DNA from 3 places in the Salipaludibacillus agaradhaerens genome. Region 3 is predicted to be linked to each of the others. Evidence: riboswitches for the same ligand, from Rfam matches in the RefSeq annotation. Region 3 holds a riboswitch; each other region holds the start of a gene.
What was found. Region 3 has a riboswitch for lysine ahead of dapA (4-hydroxy-tetrahydrodipicolinate synthase). Riboswitches for the same ligand answer to the same signal wherever they lie in the genome.
Positions count from the first base shown of each region.

Region 1: another riboswitch for lysine. It lies ahead of BK581_RS16980 (Na+/H+ antiporter NhaC family protein); the one in region 3 lies ahead of dapA (4-hydroxy-tetrahydrodipicolinate synthase).
Region 2: another riboswitch for lysine. It lies ahead of lysA (diaminopimelate decarboxylase); the one in region 3 lies ahead of dapA (4-hydroxy-tetrahydrodipicolinate synthase).

Region 1 covers NZ_KV917378.1:3,704,161-3,708,780, forward strand. The annotation lists gene BK581_RS16965 (ABC transporter permease) at 1-915, opposite strand, end outside; gene BK581_RS16970 (ABC transporter ATP-binding protein) at 884-1,594, opposite strand; gene yunB (sporulation protein YunB) at 2,072-2,878, shown strand; lysine riboswitch at 2,955-3,135, shown strand; gene BK581_RS16980 (Na+/H+ antiporter NhaC family protein) at 3,230-4,620, shown strand, end outside.
Region 2 covers NZ_KV917378.1:823,616-828,235, reverse strand. The annotation lists gene spoIIAA (anti-sigma F factor antagonist) at 1-51, shown strand, start outside; gene spoIIAB (anti-sigma F factor) at 48-488, shown strand; gene sigF (RNA polymerase sporulation sigma factor SigF) at 503-1,258, shown strand; gene BK581_RS03890 (spore germination protein) at 1,339-2,826, shown strand; lysine riboswitch at 2,902-3,082, shown strand; gene lysA (diaminopimelate decarboxylase) at 3,192-4,538, shown strand.
Region 3 covers NZ_KV917378.1:509,052-513,671, forward strand. The annotation lists gene pflB (formate C-acetyltransferase) at 1-389, opposite strand, end outside; gene BK581_RS02420 (GNAT family N-acetyltransferase) at 926-1,378, shown strand; gene dapA (4-hydroxy-tetrahydrodipicolinate synthase) at 1,677-2,564, opposite strand; lysine riboswitch at 2,709-2,897, opposite strand; gene BK581_RS02430 (flavodoxin family protein) at 3,084-3,698, shown strand; gene BK581_RS02435 (hypothetical protein) at 3,838-4,038, opposite strand; gene BK581_RS20405 (hypothetical protein) at 4,051-4,176, opposite strand; gene BK581_RS02440 (NAD(P)/FAD-dependent oxidoreductase) at 4,342-4,620, shown strand, end outside.

The sequences.
Region 1 (4,620 bases), 3.2 Mb from region 3:
AATTAGAATAAGTCTGGAAACGGAACTTTGTAGATATCCGAAACTTTTCATGATTGCAAATTCTTTTTTTCTCTCCATGACACTTGTATAAATCATATTAAATACAATGAATCCGCTAATAAACATGGATAACCCCGCGATTAAGTAAAAGAACGTATATAGTCCCCCTATGTCGTTACTTTGTCGATCATCCGCGACAACTGGTTGTACATATACATTTGAATGACTAAATTTTTCCTGTAGAGATAGAAAAAGTTGCTCTCCTTCTTCATTTATTTGAAATCTTACATAGGAAAGTTCGTCTTCCATACCCGTCCATTCTTGTAATAATTCAAGTGGAGCCATGATTCGGAAGCTGGTTGATTCAGCACGCTCCCAATTACCCGGGCTTGAAAGCAATTGTGTATATTCAACAATGGCGGAAACCTTAGCTTCTCCCAAATTGGTAAATCTAATTGTATCTCCTACCTCTTTATTTAACAGTTCTGCAACAGCTTTTGGGATCACCAAACCTTCATTATCCAAACTCCCTTCGATAACAGGAAGTTTCAGTAAAGAGCTGCTCTGATCATTCACACCTGTAATTCGGACGGATCTTTGATTTAGAGATTGATCACCCTCCAACTCAAAAAAAGCTTGTTTATCAAGCGCAAGCATGGTTTCTGTTATAATTGGACTAGTTAAAACTGACGAAACCATATCCACAGAGTAAGAATGTTCATCGCTTAGAATCCAATAATCGGCATTTGCCACATACATTTCTTCATAATAATCGAAAACATCATTTGTGGTTTTGTTTGCAATAAGCATAGATGTTACAAAAGCTACACCTAAGATTATCCCAAGTAGGGAAATAAAAAACCTTTTTTTATTTTGTGTTATATTACGCCATGAAATTTGCCACATATTTAGCAAAATCATCATCCTTTCTAGAAATCACTTGCTCAATAACGCCATCTTTAAATAGAATAATTCGATCCGCAACCCCAGCTGCAAAAATATCATGAGTTACCATGATGATTGTTTGATTATTTTCTCGATTGAATCTTGATATTAATCCGAGTATTTCGTCGGCTTTCCCTCTATCTAAATTTCCTGTCGGTTCATCGGCTAATAAAACAGAAGGTTCATTGACTAACGCCCTGGCTATGGCAACTCGTTGTTGTTGACCGCCACTCAGCAAATTAGCACGCTTTGGACCAAGTTCTTTCAATCCGATAGAATCAAGTAATTCTATAATAATTTGGTTATTCTTTTTACCATCTGCATGAAGAGGGAAAGCTATATTTTCCTCTACACTTAATGTAGGGAGCAGTTGGTAATTTTGAAAAATAAAACCTAGGTATTTTCTACGAAATATAGTTCTTTCTTTTTCCGTCATATTACTTAAATTACTCTGATTTATTACTATATCTCCTTCAGTAGGGACATCAAGCCCCCCTAAAAGTTGGAGTAATGTACTCTTTCCAGAACCACTTGGTCCCATTACAGCCACAAATTCGCCTTCTTTAACATTCAAATCAAAGCCCTTCAAGACGTGTGTTCTTTCTTGTCCCTGTGTAAATTCCTTTTTCAAGTTTCTAACCTTTATCATGGGTTAATTCCTCCTATTCTTCTAATGAAATTATATACTAAGTATATAATTTTCGAAAGAGGAATCGTTTTAATTTCTTTATACATTATATGTTAACTATAAATATCTTAAATATCATATATCCTAAATATCATATATACTTAATATGTATGGTATTTAGGGGAGATACCCATCCATAAAGTTTGAATATTTCTGCTGTTGACTTTAATATAGTCGGAACAATTAGCTAAGTTATTGACGAAATTAGGTATTAAAAAATTACGCTTCACGGTTTAAGAGATACTCATGCATTATTCTATTTTCTCAAGACATAAAATATTGAATATGTATCCAAACGATTAGGACACAAACATACATACTACACAGAATTATTATCTGGAACTTAACGCCTTGAGATAAATCCCCCAGCACTCTACAATATATTTCGTTGTACAATCCTCCTTTGTTGCATAGATATTAAAAGAAGGGGGAATGACCATGTTAACTCTCCGCACCATTCGGCCGCGCCGTAAAAAGAAAGGACCTCTTCCATTTCGTTATGTCTTTATGATCTCTTTAATCATTTTTATTATCTTGACGGTACAAGGGTTAATAATCGTTGAGAAAGGGGTCCGACCTACATTATTAGCCATTGCTAAAACGGAAACGCAACGTATTGGGACACTGGCAATCAATGATGCCATTTCTCGACATATTTTAGAAGATACTGATATGGAAGACCTTGTGGAATACGAAAAAGATGATGAAGGCAATGTGATTCTTGTTCAGTATAATCCCGTTATTTATAATCGTGTTTTACAAGAAACCACGAAGAGAGTACAAAATTATTTAAATGATATTGAGCATGGACGCGTGCAAGATATGCGTATCCCAAATGAAGTTGATGTAGATCGAGATGGAGCGACCTTTTCGGAGGACGGTATTATACATATGATTCCATTAGGTCAGGCGACTAACAATGCATTGTTGGCGCACTTGGGGCCGAGAGTGCCCGTCAGATTATCAGCAATCGGGGATGTGAAATCACAATTGAAGGAGAATATTGTCCATGTGGGGATTAACAACACTTACATGAGTGTATCAGTTGACATTGAAGTGGATGTTAAAGTGGTCATTCCATTTGCTACTGATACAGAAGTGGTGAAAACATCGATCCCTGTAGCGATGGTGTGGATTCCTGGTGAGGTACCAGACTTTTATGGTGGAACAGGTGGAGAAGGTGGTATGACACCGGCAGTCATCCAGCGACCAGAAGAGCTAGACATAGAAGATTCCATTGACTAACTATTGAATTATGACCGTTATTTTGATATTATAGTTCTCGGTCTAATAATTAAATACTGTCAGCATACCTCATCAAGAATGGGGTAGAGGCGCGAAATTTATGAGTAATGATCAAGAGCTAGGACAGCTATGAGGGGTCATGAAAGGAAATTTTGCCGAAGCATTTTATTTCGTCCAAAATAAAGGAGCTGGGGTTGCATTGAATAAGTGCAACACTGTCACTTTCGGGAAGACCGGAGTGGAGGACTACTTTTTACCTTGACGAGGATGATTTTCCTGACTTCAATGAAGCAGCAAGAACACACCTCTTGCTGCTTTTTGTGTTGGTATTTTAGAGGAGGAAAGAGAAAAATGGAACATGGTATTTTATCATTACTACCGCCAATTTTAGCATTAGTAATGGTTATCGTGACAAAAAGAGTCCTATTCTCCCTAGGGGTAGGGATCGTTGTAGGTGCCCTTATGATTAACCAAACTGAAGAACTATTTATTAATCAGGCATTGTCGCAAGTTGGAACAATTGTGACAAACATCTTTTATGTTGATGGTGGGATAAACACTTGGGAATTTTATATTATTTTATTTCTTTTAATTTTAGGGATGATCGCGTCTCTTATTTCCATAAGTGGCGGAAGTCGGGCATTTGGAGAATGGGCCTTAACAAAATTTAAAACCCGTATTAGCGTTCAAATAGCATCGGCTGTTCTCGGTCTGCTCATCTTTATTGATGATTACTTTAATAGCCTGACAGTGGGAAATGTAAGTAGGCCTTTGACGGATAGGCATCGTATTTCGAGAGCCAAATTAGCTTATATCGTCGATTCGACGTCAGCACCAATTTGTGTTATTTCTCCTGTTTCTAGTTGGGGAGCTTCCATCATTACAATTATAGCTGGCATATTTGCAACACATAATTTCACAGAGTATGGTTCTCTTCAAGCCTTTTTACTCATGGGCCCAATGAACTTTTATGCTGTTTTTACGATCTTGTTAGTTTTTGCAGTTGCTTATTTTAAATTGGACTTTGGCCCAATGCGCGTGCATGAAAATAGAGCTCTCTCAACTGGAGAAGTAGTGGATAAAACAAAAGGTCCTATCCCTGGGGATAGCAACTTAGATAAGAATGATAAAGAAGGTTATGTTGGAAACCTATTGTGGCCTATTGCAGCACTTATCATGTCTACAAGCATTTTTATGGTTATCACTGGTATAGAAGGGACAGAAGGTAGTGCTACATTATTAAAGGTATTTGAAAATACAGACGTGGCAGCCTCATTATTATATGGTGGTCTAGTTAGTTTAGTGATTACAATTGTGATTGTGTTAGTTCGTAGTCTATCGGTGAGGGACATGGGGATCGGCCTTTGGGCCGGTATTAAATCCATGCTTCCGGCAATATATATTCTCATATTTGCATGGACGATTATAGAAATTATTGGTGAGTTGGGCACTGGACAATTTTTGGCAGGCATAGTGGATGAACATGTATCACTTGCTCTTTTGCCAGCTTTACTATTTGTCCTAGCAGGTGTGATGGCATTTAGTACTGGGACGTCGTGGGGAACATTCGGTATTATGCTTCCTATTGCTGGTGATATAGCGGCCGCCACAGATATGTCTTTAATGCTTCCAGTATTGGCGGCTGTTCTTGCAGGGGCAATATTCGGGGATCACTGCTCACCAATTTCGGATACAACTATTTTATCGTCAACAGGTGCAGGTAGTCATCATATTGATCACGT
Region 2 (4,620 bases), 310 kb from region 3:
TTCACGGCCAATGAAAGGGAAGCGTTGAACAGTTTGGGGGCTGCTTCATGAGAAACCGAATGGCGTTATCCTTTACAGCTGTCAGTGCTAATGAATCATTTGCAAGAGTTTCAGTAGCTGCTTTTGTAGCCCAATTAGATCCAACAATGGATGAACTCACTGAAATAAAAACGGTTGTGAGTGAAGCCGTTACGAATGCGATTATTCATGGTTACGGGGAAAACGATGAAGGGATTGTTTATGTCGAGGTTGAGTTAGTAGACGGAACAGTCCATCTTGTAGTCCGTGATGAGGGTTTAGGTATTTCAAATTTGGAAGAGGCAAGGCAGCCATTATATACATCGAAGCCAGAACTGGAACGAAGTGGTATGGGATTTACAATTATGGAGAACTTTATGGATGACGTTTCAGTTGAATCGAGCCGATTAGAGGGCACGACTGTCACACTCGTTAAACGCCTGTCAAAACAAAATGTACTCTGTAATTGAGAGGACTCCCTATGATGAATGTAGAATTTAAAGATAATCAGAAGAAGTATTTAAAAGATGAGGAAGTAAAAAAATTGATCGCAGAAGCGCAACAAGGTAATCAAAAGGCTCGTGACCGTATCGTCAGTCACAATACGCGACTAGTTTGGTCAGTCGTACAACGTTTTTTAAATAGGGGTTATGACCAAGAGGATTTATTTCAAATTGGGTGTATTGGCTTAATTAAATCAGTAGATAAGTTTGATTTATCTTTTGATGTCAAATTTTCTACTTATGCCGTCCCTATGATTATTGGAGAAATTCAACGCTTTCTTCGAGATGACGGCACAGTAAAAGTAAGCCGATCAATTAAAGAAACAGCGAATCATATTCGCAAAATGAGTGATGAGCTAGCAAAAACGTTTGGTAGAGTACCAACTATCCAAGAAATAGCCGATAAGTTAGACATCAGCCCTGAAGAAGTTGTATTTGCTCAAGAAGCCAATCGGCAACTAGCCTCTATTCATGAAACAGTCTATGAAAATGATGGTGACCCTATTACTATCCTCGACCAAATTTCTGATGAAAATGATACGAAGTGGTTCGATAAAATAGCGTTAAAAGATGAAATTGACAGACTATCAGACCGTGAAAAGTTAATTATTTTTCTAAGGTATTATAAAGATCAAACACAATCTCAGGTAGCAGAAAGACTTGGAATCTCTCAAGTACAGGTTTCACGACTTGAAAAGAAAATTCTCATTCAATTGAAAGAACAGCTCAACGATTAAGTTGAGCTGTTTTTGTATTGAATTGTGTTTTTCACTCATACTAAACATGTCACATGTAATTATGGAAAGGAGAGATTGACTTGAGTCGTGATGAGCTGGATGAAACAAAAATTGATCATCCATTTGTTACAGATATCCACGAAAATGAGCGCCGGATAATAGAACGAGTGGGTATTGGTGAAAGCTTTGACGTAGGGATTAGAAAGATTCATGTACTCGATAAGGAAGTCCAATTTTATTTTGTTAATGGTCTTTGCGATATCGAATATATCATTGAGCTGTTAAAAGAGCTCATGTTTTTAGACGCTACAGAAAGAAAGCGAACTAATAAAGTCAGAGAGCAGATTGAAAATCGACTGACCCACGTACAAGTTGAGTATGCTGATACACTAGATACAGCTATTAAGCAAATGCTCTCGGGGCTTATATTTATTCTCATTGAAGGTGAAGCAGAAGCCATTGTCATAGATGTACGAAGTTATCCTGGACGTGGACCTGAAGAACCTGATACAGAACGAGTTGTACGGGGAAGCCGCGATGGGTATACGGAAAATATTATTGAAAATACGGCGTTAACTAGACGTCGAATTCGGGATGAAAGATTACGCAATGAAATGATGCAAGTTGGAAGAAGATCAAAGACAGATATCTGTTTATCGTATATTAAAGGGGTTGCTGACCCAGACCTTGTGAACATTGTTCGAAAAGAATTAGAAGCGATCGATATAGACGGGTTAACAATGGCAGACAAAGTGGTTGAAGAGTTCGTCGTGAAGCAAGGAATTAATCCGTTTCCGATGGTACGCTATACAGAAAGGCCTGATGTAGCAGCTACTCATTTGTTGGAAGGTCATGTTATTTTATTTGTGGATACATCCCCAAGTATCATCGTGTTTCCAGCTACTTTTTTTCATCATGTGCAGCATGCGGAAGAATATCGCCAAGCCCCTATAGTTGGCACTTTTTTTCGATGGGTACGCTTTTCAGGTATGATATTTGCGTTATTCATTTTGCCATTATGGCTATTGATGGTGCTAGAACCATCACTCATTCCTGAACAATTGCACTACATTGGGCCTGAAGAAACAACAAATGTACCTATATTTGCTCAAATGGTCTTTGCTGAATTAGGAATTGAATTATTAAGGATGGCTGCAATACATACACCTTCACCTTTAGCGACAGCTCTCGGGTTAGTAGCGGCTTTACTAATTGGTGAAATTGCCATTGAGGTGGGTTTGTTAGTCCCAGAAGTTATTTTATATGTAGCCTTTGCTGCCATTGGTATGTTCGCAACACCAAGTTATGAAATGGCGATTGCATTAAAAATTTTAAGGATAGCCGTCCTCATAGCTGTTGCATTGTTTAAAGTACCAGGCTTTGTTATTGCTACAACAGTCTTTTTCATCCTTATAGCTCGAACGAAGCCTTTAAATGCACCGTATTTGTGGCCCTTTCTGCCCTTTTATCCGAAAGCCTTTTGGGATATTTTAATCCGTCAACCAATTCCATTAAAACGACGTAGACCAAGTATCGTTAAACCAAAAGACCCGATTAAACAAAGCTAACACGCAAAGCAGTTGCATGAAGTCTTTGAGTATGATAATGTTTATAAAACTGACAAGAAAAGGTTCACCTTTTCTGAAACAGGTAGAGGTGCAATGAGGAACAGTACATTGTGGGAGCTAAGGAGGCTTTGAAAACAATGGAAAGGCCGAGTTGCCGAAGTTGGAGAATGCCTCCTTACATTCCACCAGCTGGGGTACAGTTGAACATTCTGTACACTGTCACTGCTTATAAATGTGGTGGAGCACTACCCTGAAAGCACACTGTTCTTTGCGTTGAGCTTAAGGGAAATGAATGTGTTTCATATTCATTTCTCTTTTTATTTGTTTTATATTAGTAATACGAGTGACTAAAGGAGTGGATTAATGTGGGTTTATACGGCACGAGCTATATTAATGACTTTGGACATTTAACGATAGGTGGCGTCGATGTTACTGAATTAGCAGAGTATTATGGCACTCCGTTATATATATATGATGTGAAAGACATTCGCGATCGCGCGTTAGCTTTTAAGAAAGCTTTTGAACAACAACGTGTAGATTATCAAGTAGCTTATGCAAGTAAAGCATTTAGCTGTATTGCTATGATAGAGCTAGCTGAAGAACTGGGTTTAAGTTTAGATGTCTGTTCTGGTGGGGAACTGTTTACCGCTATGAAGGCAGGTTTTCCAGCCGAGAGAATTCATTTTCATGGTAATAATAAAACGCCTGATGAGTTGGAAATGGCTTTAAAAGAAGGAATTGGGTGTATTGTTGTTGACAACTTTACAGAGCTATCTTGGCTAATGGCTATGACTGAATCTATGAAAACGCCGATGAAAGTTCTTATTCGAATTACACCGGGTGTAGAAGCACACACACATGAATATATTTCAACTGGACAGGAAGATTCCAAATTTGGATTTGATCTGAACAGTGGTCAAGCTGAAAAGGCGATTAAAATGTTACTTAATCATGAGTATCTTTACTTACAAGGTGTCCATTCACACATAGGATCACAAATTTTTCGAGCGGAAGGCTTTGAAGAAGCGGTGAAAGCAATTTACTTATCAATAGCCCGGTGGCATCAGGAAATGGGCTACTATCCAGATGTGTTAAATGTGGGGGGCGGCTTTGGTATTCGATATGGAGAGAACGACCATCCATTGCCTTTACATGTCTATGTTGACAAAATGGTAGAAACGGCGAAAAGCGAGGCAGCTAAACTGAAAATGCCAGTTCCAGAAATTTGGATTGAGCCAGGGCGGGCACTAGTCGGGGAAGCTGGTACGACACTTTACCGTATAGGTGCTAGAAAAGATATTCCCGATGTACGGACATACCTATCTGTAGACGGGGGGATGACTGATAATATTCGTCCAGCATTATATCAGGCAGAATATGAAGCTGTTTTAGCGAATAAAGCAAACGATGAAAAAACAGAACTCGTATCTATCGCAGGCAAATGCTGTGAAAGTGGCGATATGCTTATCTGGGATGTTAAGTTACCACCAGCTGTTCAAGGTGATATTCTTGCAGTTTCTTCTACAGGTGCATATGGTTATGCTATGGCCAATAATTATAACCGTATTCTTCGTCCTGCTGTGGTTTTTGTGGAAGGTGGAGAACACACATGTGTTATTGAGAGAGAGACGTTTAGTGACTTAGTGCGCCACGAGCGATCATACCGTCATCAGTGTCAACTTAAAGATGTGGATTCAACTGTAAATAAATAATATAACATTTAGATATAGTCTCATGAGTTTCATTCTAACTCAATGTAAGGTAGAATAAAGAAGTCTGACTGATTTACACAAT
Region 3 (4,620 bases):
CGGTAGTCAGTGAAAATTTTCTCAACTTCTTCATCTAATTCATAGCCGTAAGATTGAAGAGCGGCTTTAGCCATTCTTATACCACCATAAGGCTGCATAGAACGTTTAAAAGGGACATCTGTTTGTACCCCAACAACTTTCTCTTTATCTTTGTTTAAATAACCAGCTTTGTGAGATGTGATCGTGGACACGATAGACGTATCTAAGTCATAAACGCCGCCACGCTCCCGTTCTTCAGCTGTTAAAGCCATAATTTGTTTCCATAACTCGTCAGTAGCCTCTGTTGCACCCTCTAAAAAGCTTTCATCCCCCTCATAAAGTGTGTAGTTTTTCTGAATGAAATCTCGTACATTAATGTCATTTTCCCAACTGCCACCATTGAAAGCCATCCAAGCAGATTCGTTTAATTTTTCAAGTGTTTTTCCCATGATTAACGCCTCCATCTTTCATAATATCGTAAACAAAGGGTCGCTTAACTTTAGAATGATAATATTGTGAATGGATTCACATATAACTTCTATCTTAAGTATAAATTTAAAATCATTCGTGAACAAGGGGGAAATGTGACACTTTTTTGACTATATAACAGAGGTGAAATTTAACTATAACAGATTCGTAAATAGATAATTGTTATATAAATACTCTATTAAAATATAAGGTGATGACACTATGTTAAGCGATTCCAGCAATATAACAGAATGAAGTACATACTGTTATAGCGGGGGGATGAAGCAGAAAAAAATGGCATTACAAAATATGTTTTTACTGTATGATAAAACGAACCTTCAATCAGTGGGAGTTTCCGTTCTTCTCCCACTGATAAGGAACACAAACTAACGTCTTCGCGTCCTGCGAAAATGCTTATCTGTGATAAAATAGTGTTAAATTATTTCTAAATCATAAATGTAATAAGGAGACCATAAACATGTTCAAAAAATGTCTCAAATATGATCAGTCTCTTTTAACTCTTCTAATGCAGGCAGATCCAAGTGAAGCGAACGTTAAAAAGCATTTTGAAGACGGTGAATGCTACTGTATGATGCAACAGCATACAATGGTGGGTGCTTACATATTTGTCGAGCGAGATAGCGCGACGGCTGAAATAGTATGCATTGCTGTTTCAGAAGAATGGCAGGGGAGAGGGATTGGAAAACAACTCATTGCCCATGCTGTTGAGTTAACGACACAACGGGGTTATAAAGGGTTAGAAGTTGGTACGGGCAATTCGAGTATCGATCAACTGGCTTTTTATCAAAAATGTGGCTTTCGTATAACGGGTGTGGAAACAAACTTTTTCCTTGACCATTATGCGGAACCTATTTATGAAAATGGCATCCAATGTATGGATATGGTCAGACTATCTAAAGCATTAGTTTAGCATAGTTTATAATGGACCACTCCTTGTGACAAGTCTATTACATTAACTATACATTTGCTACTGACTGATAGAGTATTTAAGTGAGAAGTTCGTTTATAGAAAAAGATATTGATGAGTAGTCGGTAAAACAATTTTCTCGCCCGTGGAAGGAATATTAGGTGTAGTGCTATCAAACCATTAGGACGTTCTAACACTCATATTATAGAACCCCCATGTTCAAAAAGGTCCTTTTTGAACATGGGGGTTAATATTTATCACAGATAACCGTCCGTAAACGCCCACTGATTGAAGTTTCGTTTTATACGGCTGAAGAAAATATTTTATGCTGAATGGTTTTATAGACGAGTTGTGATTCGTCAGGTGTCAGTGGAACCATTGGTAAGCGAACTGACCCCACTTTTACGCCGCTCATTTCTAGTGCTGCTTTAACCGGTGCCGGACTTGGCGCAGAGAACATGACATTCATAATAGGCACCAATTCACGGTGTAGAGTTTGAGCATATATCGTGTCGCCATTTTCATAAGCAGTTATCATCGCTTTCATTTCATTACCAACAATATGAGAAGCGACTGAAATGACCCCATTACCACCGATAGCCATCACAGGTAGTGTTAAGCTGTCATCTCCACTGTATAATGAGAAGCTTTCTGGCGTTTTGGCGATAATCTCTGTCATGGCATCTAGGTTGCCACTTGCTTCTTTAATTGAGACGATATTTGAGATATCTGACAAACGTATGACAGTTTCAGGAAGCAAGTTTACAACGCTACGACCAGGAACATTGTAGAGCATAACGGGTAGTGCAGTAGATTCTGCAATCGCTTTGAAATGTAGGTACATACCTTCTTGATTTGGTTTATTGTAATACGGAGTAGCAAGCATGACACCATCGACTCCGGCTTCTTCTGCTAATTTGGTTAGCTCTATAGCGGCTCGCGTGCTGTTAGTTCCTGTACCTGCTATGACAGTCGCCTTACCAGAGACTGTTTCTACTGCAAACTTATATAGCTCTGCTTTTTCACGGATGGACAACGTCGGAGATTCGCCAGTCGTACCAGCTATGACAATACCATCAGAGCCGTTTGAGAGTAGGTGATTAATCAAGTCTTTTGTTGCTTGATAGTCAATGTTTCCTTCATGATCAAAAGGGGTTACCATTGCAGTTAAAATGTGTCCGAAATTCATGTACAACACCTCTATTCAAAAGTTTGTCCCCATAATGGGTGACACCAAGTTCCTGAATAGAGCTAAATCGCATGATGAACCGTATGACATACAAAAAGCACCAACGAGGGTCTCGTTGCTGCGTGGATAGATAACGGTCATCCAGCGTGAGATAGCCCTCCATATAGTTTGTGGTAAAACTATACGACAGTTCTGCATTTATTCAATAACAGACCCAACAACACTCGGTATGAGACGAATGCTGCTTCGGCAAGCTTCCCTTTCCACGACTTTCTTAAGAGCTCATCCTCTTCCAGCCATCTACTGATGAACGCTTGCACCTCTAAACTCACTTCAAAAAATTGAAGTAAATATGAACTTTGACTCAACTGTATCAGAAACTCTATCATTTTTCAATAAAATATGGGTGTTGATTATCGAAAATAACATTAATGTGACTATAGTATGAGTAAAAACGAGATGTTTAACTGACACACCAAGGGGAATGTCACAATTATAATAAGATTTGGAGGGGTTTTGATGACGATAAAAGCATTGTATTTTAATACTTCATTGAAAACAGGTGATGAAACGTCTAATACAAGTGGCTTAATTCAAGAATCGAGACAAATTTTGGAAGATGAAGGTGTGACAACAGAAGAGATACGTATTGCTGACTTTCATCTTCCTTTTGGGATGGAACCGGATATGGGTGCCGATGATGAATGGCCGAAGCTCTTTAATAAGTTAAAAGAAGCCGACATAGTTATAATTGGCACCCCGGTGTGGCAAGGAGAATTAAGCAGTATATGTAAACTTATACTGGAAAAATTAGATGCCTCTAGCGACGAGACAAATGATTATGGGCAGCCTATTTATTATAATAAAGTCGGAGGAGCTATTGTGACGGGGAATGAAGATGGCGGTAAACAGGCTGCTAAAACGATTATTTTTGTTTTACAGCATTTAGGTTTTACTATTCCTCCTAATGGGGAAGCATATTGGGTCGGAGAAGCAGGGCCAGGGCCTTCCTATTTGGAAGCGGGACAGGAAAGTGATTTTACGAAAGAAAATGTCTCAGTCATGAGTCATAACCTCGCTCATCTTGCTAAAATGTTTAAGGCAACTCCGATTCCCACAAAAGGAAATACTTAATCCCTCATCATCCATTGCAAAAGGGCGTGCCAAATAATTATTTGGACGCCCTCTCTGTATTTTGACGGTTTTATGGGCAAAATGGTTCTTTGGTAGTTACCATTCAGTAAAAATTTACTCAGAGTAACAGCAGTTCCTATTACTTATTCGTACCATCATCCTGCCTGTTTGTTTGAGGAGGAGATTCTTTACCTAACTCACGTGCTTCTTCAATTATGCCTGAATTTTCTTTATTATTTACAGTCCCTCCCCCTAGTCCTTCATTGATCATGCGATCCACATCTAAAAAATAACGATCTCTGTCTTTATAAGGAGCCATTTCTTTTTCTTGTTTATCCATCAGTCATATCTCCTAACGTGATCGGTGTTTATCATTCTCTTGAATTTTTGAGATAGTTGTTCTGTCACTTCCATCAGAAGGTTGTACAGCATCTTTTCCTTTTTGAGTATTACGTTTAGAACGTGATTTCTTACTCATGTATGTCGCCTCTTTTCTGTGTATTTATCATTAGTGTTCACGAATTATCGGACTATTATGAAATGGATTTTTACATCCGAGAGCTGTTTTTACACAAAGATTGAGTGACGGTAGAATGTTAGGTAAAATACGGACTAAGACAAAAAGATAGAAAAGGTGTTAAAGATGAAAACATACATTGTAGTAGGTGGAGGCATTCTAGGGGCCTCAACAGCCTATCATTTAGCTAAAGATGGCTATGATGTTACTTTAGTTGATCGAGAAGATAAAGGACAAGCCACTTACGCTGGAGCAGGGATTATCTGTCCTTGGCTGTCGCAGCGACGAAATCAAGTTTGGTATAGGCTAGTGAAAGCTGGCGCGAATTATTATCCGACTTTAATTAACGCGTTAAAAAATTTAGGGGAAATAAACACTGGCTACAAACAAATTGGTGCCATGGCG